One region of the Pseudonocardia lutea genome, then DNA from elsewhere that is predicted to be linked to it. Evidence: riboswitches for the same ligand, from Rfam matches in the RefSeq annotation. Region 1 holds a riboswitch; each other region holds the start of a gene.

Region 1 (3,241 bases):
GCGGGGTGGCCGCGTTCGCGGCGTGCGGGCCGTGGTCGCCGGACCGGCGTGGAGGCGGTCTTGGGGCGGTCGTGGGGGCGCGCGCCGTGCGATCCCGGTTCCGTGGCCCGCGGAGCGCGGGCCCGTGCAGGGCCGTCCGCGCCGGGTTGTAGCATGGACGACCGAGTGCTCGGCGTGCTCGCTCGCATCGGTGGAGAACCGGTCGGGGTCGCCTGAGCCCCCCGATACGTACCAGCACCAGGAAGACTCGAGGCACACCAGCGTGGCGAACATCAAGTCCCAGATCAAGCGGGTCAAGACCAACGAGAAGCGCCGTCAGCGCAACAAGTCGGTCAAGTCGTCGGTCAAGACCGCGATCCGCAAGTTCCGCGAGGCCGCCGAGGCCGGCGAGACCGAGAAGGCCGTCGAGCTGCAGCGCGCCGCCGCCCGCGCCCTGGACAAGGCCGCCGGCAAGGGCGTGATCCACAAGAACCAGGCCGCGAACCGCAAGTCGGCCCTCGCCCGGCGCGTCGCCAAGATCGGCGCCTGATCCCGCGGGCGCGCCCGGCGCGCCCGCGTGCTCCCGGCGTCCACCGGACCCGGTCGAGCGCTCCCGTCGACGGCGCTGCCCTTTCCCGTGGGGCAGGGCCGTCGACGCGTTCTCGGGCGGCGTCGGGGTCGGCCGCGGCGAGTCAGCCGGTGCCGCGGGCTTCGACGACCGCGAGGACGGCGCGTTCCAGGGCGTAGGCGGGGTCCGCGGCCGCTCCCTTGACGTCCGCGTTGACCTGCGCGGTCGCCGCGATCGCCGTCGCGAGGCCGGCGGGCCGCCACGCCCGCACCTGCCCCTGCGCCTTGCGGATCTTCCAGGGCGGCATGCCGAGGCTGCCCGCCAGGCGGTTCGGGTCGCCGCGACCGGCCGCGCCGACCTTGGCCAGCGTGCGCACCGCGTCGGCCAGGGCGTCGGCGACCAGCACCGGCGCGACGCCCAGCACCAGCGCCCAGCGCAACGCCTCCAGCGCGCCCGCCCGGTCCCCGGCGACGGCCTTGTCCGCCACCGCGAAGCCCGACGACTCGGCGCGGCCGCGGTGGTACCGGCGCACGGCCTGGCCGTCGACCTGCCCGCCGGTGTCGGAGACCAACTGGTTCGTGGCCGACGCCAGTTCCCGCAGGTCCGAGCCGACCGCCTCGAGCAGCACGCTCACGGCCTCGGCGGTGATCGTGCCGCCGGCCCGCCGCACCTCGGCCCGCACGAACTCGGCGCGCTCCTCGGGACGGGTGAGCCGGTCGCACTTGGTCACGGCCGCGCCGGCCCTGCGCAGGTCGTCCGCCAGCTGCTTGCCGCGGGCCCCGCCCGCGTGCACGGCGACCAGCACGATGCCGTCGGCCGGCTCCGCCGCGTACGCCAGGATCGCCGCGGCGAGGTCCTTGCCCGCCTCGTGCGCCCCCTGGATCACCACGATCCGGCCCTCCGCGAACAGCGAGGGGCTCAGGTGCCCGACCAGCTCGCCGGGGGTGAGCTCGGCGGGGCGGAACCGGCGGATGTCGGTCTCGGGGTCGACCGCGCGGGCGGCGCGGAGGATCTCGCTCACGGCGCGCTCGACCAGCAGCTCCTCCTCGCCCACGACGAGCTGCACGGGGGCGGGCGGCTTCGTGGCCGGCATGGGCCGAACTCCTCTCGCACGCGTCGCGGGGGGCGGCGCGCGGGGTCGTGGTGCACCGGGGCCCGGGCGGCCCGGGCCCGGGCGCCATCGTCGCGCACGACACCGACGATCCGTGACACGCCTCCCACATCCGACGGCCGGCTGGATCCGGGCGCCCCGCGTGCCGTACCGTGCAGGGCGTCCGGATCGATCCGGGCGTCGCGCTCGCTCCGCGCACGGGGCCGGCACGGCACAACCGCATATGGCTCATCCAGAGGGGCAGAGGGAACGGCCCGACGAAGCCCCGGCAACCGGCGTCGAACGACGATCCGCGCAGTGCACCCCGCGGTGCCTGCACGTCGACGGACCAGGTGCCAATTCCGGCCCGCGCCAGCGGGACAGATGAGGAGATCTGATGACTCTCACTGCAGACACGCCTGCCGGCACCACCTTCGACCTCGGCTCCGCCGTTGCGCTCTCCTGTCGCGAGTGCGGCCACCGGACGCCGCTCGCCGCGGAGTTCGCGTGTCCGCAGTGCTTCGGCCCGCTCGAGATCGCCTACGACTTCCCGAAGGTCACGCGGGAGTCCATCGAGGCCGGCCCCAAGTCGATCTGGCGCTACAAGGACCTCCTCCCGGTCCCGGCGAACGTGCAGGCCTTCCCGAACACCGAGCCCGGCTTCACCCGGCTCATCCAGGCGGACCGGCTCGCCGCGGAGCTCGGGCTCCGCAAGCTGTGGGTGAAGGACGACACCGGCAACCCCACGCACTCCTTCAAGGACCGGGTCGTCGCCGTCGCCCTGGCCGCGGCCCGTGAGCTGGGCTTCTCCGTGCTCTGCTGCCCCTCCACCGGCAACCTGGCCAACGCCGTGGCCGCGGCGGCCGCCCGGGCCGGCTGGGACTCGGTCGTGCTGATCCCCTCCTCGCTGGAGCAGGCCAAGATCACCACGACGGCGGTCTACGGCGGCACCCTCCTCGCCGTCGACGGCAACTACGACGACGTGAACCGGCTCGCCACCGAGCTCGCCGCGGAGCACGAGGAGTGGGCGTTCGTGAACGTGAACGTCCGCCCCTACTACGCCGAGGGCTCCAAGACCCTGGGCTACGAGGTCGCCGAGCAGCTCGGCTGGCGCCTGCCCGACCAGATCGTCGTCCCCGTCGCCTCCGGCTCGCAGCTCACCAAGGTCGACAAGGGGTTCGGCGAGTTCGTCCGGCTCGGCCTGGTCGAGGAGAAGCCCTACACGATCTTCGGCGCCCAGGCGACCGGCTGCTCGCCCGTCGCCTCGGCCTTCGAGCAGGGCCACGACGTCATCCAGCCCGTCCGGCCGGACACCATCGCCCGCTCGCTGGCGATCGGCAACCCGGCCGACGGCCCGTACGTCCTCGACTCCGTGCGCCGCACCGGTGGCGCCGTCGGGCACGTCACGGACGAGGAGGTCGTCGAGGGCATCCGGCTGCTCGCCCGCACCGAGGGCGTGTTCGCCGAGACCGCGGGCGGTGTCACCGTCGCGACCGCGAAGAAGCTGATCGAGGCCGGCAGGATCGACCCGGACGCCGAGACCGTCCTGCTGATCACCGGCGACGGCCTCAAGACGCTCGACGCCGTGTCCGCCCACGCCCGTC
Region 2 (3,241 bases), on a different contig from region 1:
GAACCCGCCGCGCCGGAAGTTCTCCCCCGTGTCGGCGTCGGAGCTGGTCACGACGTTCCACGCGGCCCGCCCGCCGGACAGGATGTCCAGCGTCGCGAACCTGCGGGCCAGCTCGTAGGGCTCGTTGAAGGTCGCGTTGATCGTGCCGGTGAGCCCGATGTGCTCGGTCACCGCGGCCAGCGAGGCCAGGACCGTGAAGGTGTCCGGCCGTCCGACGACGTCCTGGTCGAAGACCTGCCCGCCGCGGGTGCGCAGCCGCAGCCCCTCGGCGAGGAACAGCAGGTCGAACGTGCCGCGCTCGGCGGTGCGGGCCCAGTGCTCGAAGGACGCGAAGTCGATGTGGCTGCCCGACGCCGGGTCGCTCCACACGGTGTCGTGGTTGACGCCCGGGAAGTAGGCGCCGAGGATCACCTGCCTCTTCCCGCGCGGCGTCGATGGTTCGCTCGCACGCTCGCTCACGCCGCCACCCCCGCGTACCGGCTGGCCGGGCGTTCCAGGCCGAACCGCTCGCGCAGCGTCCCGGGCTCGTAGGCGGTGCGGAACAGGCCCCGCTCCTGCAGCTCCGGTACGAGCCCGTCAACGATCGCGTCGAGGTCGGTGGGCAGGACCGCCGGCCGCAGCCGGAACCCGTCGACCCCTTCGTCCCGCCAGGACTCGAGCAGGTCGGCGAGCGCGGTCGGGGTGCCGGCCAGCATTGCGGCGTCGGAGCGCAGCGGGCTCCGCTCCTCCAGCCGGCGCAGGCGGGCGTGCGCCGCGTCCGCGTCGGCGTCGAGGACCACGACGAGGTCGGCGAGCACGCGCAACGCCGGCTGCGTACGCCCGACCGTGTGCTGTGCGGCGCGGATCTCGCCGAGGATCGCGGGGATGTCGGCGGCGCCCTGCGGGGTGGTGAACACGACGTCCGCGGCGCGGGCGGCCAGCTCGTACGCGGCCCGGGCGTGGGCGAGCGCGACGACCAGCGGCTGGCCCTGCGGCGGTCGCGGCACGATGGCCGGCCCGCGCACCGAGAAGAAGCGCCCCGCGAAGTCGATCGTGTGCACCTTGTCCCGGTCGAGGAACCGGTTCGTGGCGGCGTCGCGGATCTCGGCGCCGTCCTCCCAGCTGTCCCACAACCGCCGCACGACCTCGACGGCGTCGGCCGCCTCGTCGAACAGCTCCTGGACGGCGGCGGCGGTCTCCGGGGTGCCGAGCGTCTCGCGGCGGATCTCCGGCAGGGTGCGCCGGCCGAAGTGCCGCGCCTCGTCGGCGCGGGCCGAGGTCTGCACCCGCCACCCGGCCCGGCCGCGGCTGTCGTGGTCGAGCGTGGAGATCGCCGAGGCGACGTGGAAGGGCTCGGTGTGCGTGGTGGTGACGGTCGGGACGAGCCCGACGTGGCGGGTCAGCGGCGCGACGAACGCGGCGACCAGCTCGGCGTCGAGCCGCCCGCGGACCTGGTCGGTGCGGCGGTCGGACGCGCCGAGGTGATCACCGGACTGCAGGCCGAGGCCGTCCTCGATCGTGACGAGGTCGAGCAGGCCGCGCTCGGCGGCGCGGGCCAGGGCGGCCCAGTAGCGGGCGGTGAAGAGCAGATCGGGGCGGGCACCGGGCTCGCGCCAGGCGGCGGGGTGCCAGCCGGCGCCGTCGAGCGCGACGGCGAGGTGGATGGGGGCCATGAGGGCACACCTCTCCTGCGGGAGGGGGAACGGGGATCGGGTCCTCGTCAGCCCCGACAGCCGGCGCTGGCCGTGCGCAGGAGATCCACGTGGCGCCGCCGCACCCCGAGAAACATGACTCCTCCATCGCTCCCGGCCTTAGCACCCGCACCCGTCGAGCGGGGGGTTGCTGCGGCGTCGTCGAGCCAGGTCTCTCGGCCGCTCTGGATGGTGTGGCCCCGTGGGGCCGGGCTTCACTCTACGGATCCGGAGGGCGCTCCCGTCAATCCTCCGGGTGAGGAGTGTGATCGAGGCCGCGTGGGATTGTCCGGACAGGACGGGGCCACCGTCCATCAGGGAGAACACCGCGGCCGGACAGCCTGCCGAGGTCCGGACGATTCACCGTCGGCGGCCGCCTCGCCGGCGGTCGGCGCGCAGCCGCCGCAGCATCGGCAACGCGCTGAACGAGGTTCCCCCGGCCGCCACGAGCCCGACGCCCAGGTCGACCGAGATCCGCCCCTCGCGCTCCCAGTAGACGTCCTTCAGGTCCAGCAGCAGGGCGAACTCGTCGACGATCAGCGCCAGGCCACTGCCGTAGGCCAGCGCGACCAGGGGATGGCGCCGGGTCCTGTCGGTGCCGCGCACCGCGACCGCGCCCACCCCCGCCAGCAGGCCGATCCCCCAGAGGTAGTGGTGCAGGTGTGCACCCCCGACCGACACGTTCCGGAACGGGCCGCCGCCACGCCGGATGCTGTGGGTGATGCCACGGACCCCCGCGAAGGTCGCGGTGAAGCCCGTCCAGGACCACAGGACCGCCCGTTCCCGTGGCCCGAGCCCCTCGCGGTAGGCCGCGCGGACGTCGGACGGTGTCGGGACGGCCGGCACCGTCGCCTGCGGCTCCGAGGCAGATGACATGCGCCGAGAATGGCCCATCGGCCCGTCGCTCACCCACGAGAGGGGGTTTCCGACTGGACGACCGGGCGGTGACGACGGTCGGAAGTGCCCTTGTCCCGACGCCCGGGGAGCTGTTGGGATGCGCGGATGGCGAAGGACGGCACGTCCGGACGAGGAACGCTGGTCCTGGTCGCGATGACGCTGGCCAACGCGATGATCCTCATCGACCAGACCGCCGTCCCGCTGGCCCTGCCCGACATCGCCCACGATCTCGGGGTCGGTTCGCAGTCGGTGCAGTGGGTGCTCAACGCGAGCCTCCTGCCCCTGGCCGGCCTGACGATCCTCGGGGGACGGCTGGGCGACCTGCTCGGCAGGCGCAAGGTCTTCGTGACCGGATCGGTCCTGTTCGCGGGCGCCTCGGCGCTGGGCGGCCTGGCGCCCTCGTTCGAGGTGCTGCTCGCCGCCCGGATCCTGCAGGGCGCCGGGGGCGCGCTGATGCTGCCCACGACGGTGGCCATCGTCAGCTCGGCCTTCTCCCGCGACGCGGCCGGCCGGGCCCTCGGCACGATGGGCGGGATCGCCGCCGTGGCCGGTGCGCTGGGACCCACCATCGGCGGCGTGCTGACCTCGACCCTCAGCTGGCGTGCGGTGCTCCTGATCAACGTTCCGCTCCTCGTGGTCACGCTGGTCTGCACGGTGCGCGCCGTGCCCGCCGA
Region 3 (3,241 bases), on a different contig from region 1:
CTCGTGCCGCCAGGCCAGGCCGTCCGTGCTGGTGTAGTACTCGGTGGTCATCCGGTCCTCGTGCGCCGGCACGTCGAGCGGATGGACCGACGCCCACAGATGCCAGCGCCCGCCCTCGATGACGATCACCGGGTCCTTCACGGCGTGCCGCTCGTCGCCGGGCAGGACCGTGCGGCGCGGCGCCTCGGCCAGCTCCTCGGGGGCGTCGGCCTCCAGGACGTCGACCCACCAGTGCTTGCTCCCGGGCGTGGCACAGCTGACGTAGAGCCGCCACCGCCCCTCCGGCGTGCGGACCAGGGCCGGGCGCTCCAGCGACTCCGCCCCGAAGCGCTCCTTGGTCACCCGGGCGACCTCGGTGAACCGGATCCCGTCCGTCGAGCGGGCGAGAACGGTGGCCAGGCCGCGGCCGTGTCCCAACGGGGCACGCAACCGGTAGGCGGCGTGGTAGACGCCGTCGGCGAGGACGACGCTCGGAGCCCCCACCCAGTTGCCGGCACCGGCGCCGGGAGCCGCCACCGCGACCGCGGCGTCCTCCCACCGTGGGATCGGCAGCAACGGCGGAGATTCAGGGGCGGTGCTCAACTCAAGGACTCCTCGGGTGTGGCCGGGCCCGTCAGCCCGCGGTCGGTCAGGTGCGCGAGCAGCAGCGCGACCGAGTTCTCCACCGGCTGCTCGTGGGCGGGGATGACGAGGTCGGGCTCCAGCGGCACCTCGTAGGGGTCGTCGACGCCGGTGAGGCCGGAGATCTCGCCGACGCGCTGGCGGGCGTAGAGGCCCTTGACGTCGCGTTCGGACGCAATCTCCACCGGGGTGCTGACGTGCACCTCGACGAACTCGGTGCCCTTGTCGGCGTGCGCTGCACGGACCTCGTCCCGCACGTCCCGGAAGGGCGCGATGGCCGATACCAGCACCAGCACCCCGTTTCGCGCCAGCAGCTCCGCCACCCAACCGATCCGGCGGATGTTGATCGCGCGGTCCTCGCGGGAGTACCCGCGGGCCGCGGCCAGGTGCGGCCGGACGGCGTCGCCGTCGAGCACCTCGACCCGCAACCCACGAGCGCGGAGCCTGGGCTCGCAGGCGTGCGCGATCGTGGACTTGCCCGCGCTGGGCAGACCGGTCAGCCAGACCGTGGCACCGCGCTGCCGTGTAGGGCCGGGTGCGGGCGGAGCCGGTGCGGCCTCGGACGGCGACGACGCGCTCACGTCGCCGCACTCGAGGACGGGGCGCAGGTCATTGAGAGCTCCTCCGAAGCGGAAGTGGACCGACTACGACGGCTCACGCCGGCAGCCGGGGCTGTCGAGACCACCTCGAGGCCGACAGCCCGCGCTGGCCGTGCGCAGGAGATCCACGTGCCGCCGCCGCACCCCGACGAACATCGCTCCTCCATCGCTCCCGGCGGTAGCACCCGCACCCGTCAAGCGGGGGGTTGCTGCGGCGTCGTCGAGCCGGGTCTCTCGGCCGCTCTGGATGGGTGTGGCCCGTGGGCCCGAACTCACTCTAGGGATCACGACCGCACGTGAGTCAAGGGTCCGAACGACATCTGTGAGCCCCACCGCCGTGCCGGGCGCCGACCTGTCCGGACAGTCACCCGGACGTTCCCACCAGGAGAAACACCGAGCCCGGCGCCGGAGGAAGGTTCGGACATCCGACGCCGGGAGATGTAACCGGACCTCCGTGGTGGACCACACTCGACGGCCCACCGCGCAGTGGCCGGGCCCACGCCGGGCGGTTCCGCCGCGCGCCTCGCTCGTGCGACCATCCGAGCGATGGCACCGTCCGAGGCCCTTCGGCCGCTCTTCCGGGCGCGCCGCCACGTCGATCTCCGACGACAGGCGAGCGCGATCTGTCGGCATCCCGACCGCCGACCGATCACCCCCCGGAAGGACCCATGCCCACCCGTGACCCGCTGACCCGTCGCGCCTGCCACGGCGAAGCCCCCGGGCGTGCGCACGCCACGAGCGACCGCCACGAGCTCCTCACGCGAGTGCTTCCCGCCCTCGCCGACAGCGTCCGGGCCGGCTCACGCGGCCGCGAGGAACAGCGCACCCTGCCCTACCGTGAGATGCAGGCCTTCCGCGACTCCGGGCTGGGCTCGCTGCGCGTCCCGGTCGCCCTGGGCGGGGCAGGCGGGTCGATCGCCGACGTCGTCCGGACCGTGGTGCGACTCGCCGCGGCCGACTCCAACGTCGCCCAGGCCACCCGCCCTCATTTCGTTCATGTCGAACGGCTCCTCGAGCCCGACGTCCCCGACGCCGCCCGCCGGCTCCGCGCCGTGCGCGGCGTGTTGATCGGCGAGGCGACCTCAGAACGCACCGGCTCTCGGCCCTTCGACGTGGGGACCCGACTGCGGCACACGGGCGGGCGCCTCCTCCTCACCGGCGAGAAGCACTACGCCACCGGCGGGCTGTTCGCCACCCACCTCACCGTCCTCGCCCGCGACGAGGACGACCGACCAGTCTGGGTCCTCGTGCCCGCCGACGCCCCCGGCATCGAGCTGTGGGACGACTGGGAAGGAATGGGGCAACGCCTGACCGCCACCGGGTCAGCCGTGTTCACCGACGTCGAGGTGGACCCCGCCGACGTGCTGCACGCCGTACCAGGGCGCTCCGGACCGACCGTGACCTCCAGCTTCCGTGCCCTGCACCTTGCTGCGGTTGCGGCCGGGATCGCCACGGGCGCGGTCTCCGACATCACCGCCTTCACCCGCGCCAACCCACGCACCGCGCAGACGGCCGAGGCCGAGCGGGCCGCCGAGGACCCCTTCGTCCAGGCCGCGGTCGGCGAGGCCGGCGTCCTCGCCTACACCGCCCGCTCCGTGGTGCTCAGTGCAGCGCGTGCCCTCGACGCCGCGGCCGGACACCGCACGCCCGAGGAACTCGCCGCAGCCGCTATCGAGGTCACGCAGGCGAAGGTGGCGGCCGACCGCGCCGCCCAGGGGGCGGCCACGATCGTCTTCGACGCCGCCGGCGCGTCGGCCACCCTCACCTCCGCCGGGCTGGACCGCCACTGGCGTAACGCCCGCACCGTGGCCAGCCACGATCCGGCCGCCCACGCAGCCCGCACGATCGGCGACCATCTCTTGCACCGGACGCCGCCGCCGGGCGACGGCCTGCCCTGACGGGATCGAAGCCCAGCACCAAGAACCGAGGGGCGGTCCCTCCCACGGCCTACGTCCACGCCGGCGCCGACGGGTGAGCGGGCGGAGGCCGACCAGCGCCAACGGGAACAGGCATCCCACAGT

Evidence for each region. A riboswitch is a leader RNA that binds a small molecule or an ion and turns the genes downstream of it on or off. The one in region 1 is predicted to bind S-adenosylmethionine.
Region 2: another riboswitch for S-adenosylmethionine. It lies ahead of ACFQH9_RS24620 (LLM class flavin-dependent oxidoreductase); the one in region 1 lies ahead of thrC (threonine synthase).
Region 3: another riboswitch for S-adenosylmethionine. It lies ahead of cysC (adenylyl-sulfate kinase); the one in region 1 lies ahead of thrC (threonine synthase).

What each region holds. Positions count from the first base shown of each region.
Region 1 is NZ_JBHSQK010000030.1:35,149-38,389, forward strand. Features, by position in the region: gene rpsT (30S ribosomal protein S20) at 263-529, shown strand; gene holA (DNA polymerase III subunit delta) at 672-1,640, opposite strand; SAM riboswitch class I at 1,884-2,028, shown strand; gene thrC (threonine synthase) at 2,035-3,241, shown strand, end outside.
Region 2 is NZ_JBHSQK010000071.1:37,115-40,355, reverse strand. Features, by position in the region: gene ACFQH9_RS24625 (NtaA/DmoA family FMN-dependent monooxygenase) at 1-459, opposite strand, end outside; gene ACFQH9_RS24620 (LLM class flavin-dependent oxidoreductase) at 456-1,652, opposite strand; SAM riboswitch class I at 1,773-1,866, opposite strand; gene ACFQH9_RS24615 (hypothetical protein) at 2,031-2,546, opposite strand; gene ACFQH9_RS24610 (MFS transporter) at 2,673-3,241, shown strand, end outside.
Region 3 is NZ_JBHSQK010000125.1:1,394-4,634, forward strand. Features, by position in the region: gene ACFQH9_RS31450 (glycoside hydrolase family protein) at 1-582, opposite strand, end outside; gene cysC (adenylyl-sulfate kinase) at 579-1,202, opposite strand; SAM riboswitch class I at 1,381-1,474, opposite strand; gene ACFQH9_RS31460 (putative leader peptide) at 1,767-1,910, shown strand; gene ACFQH9_RS31465 (acyl-CoA dehydrogenase family protein) at 1,889-3,118, shown strand.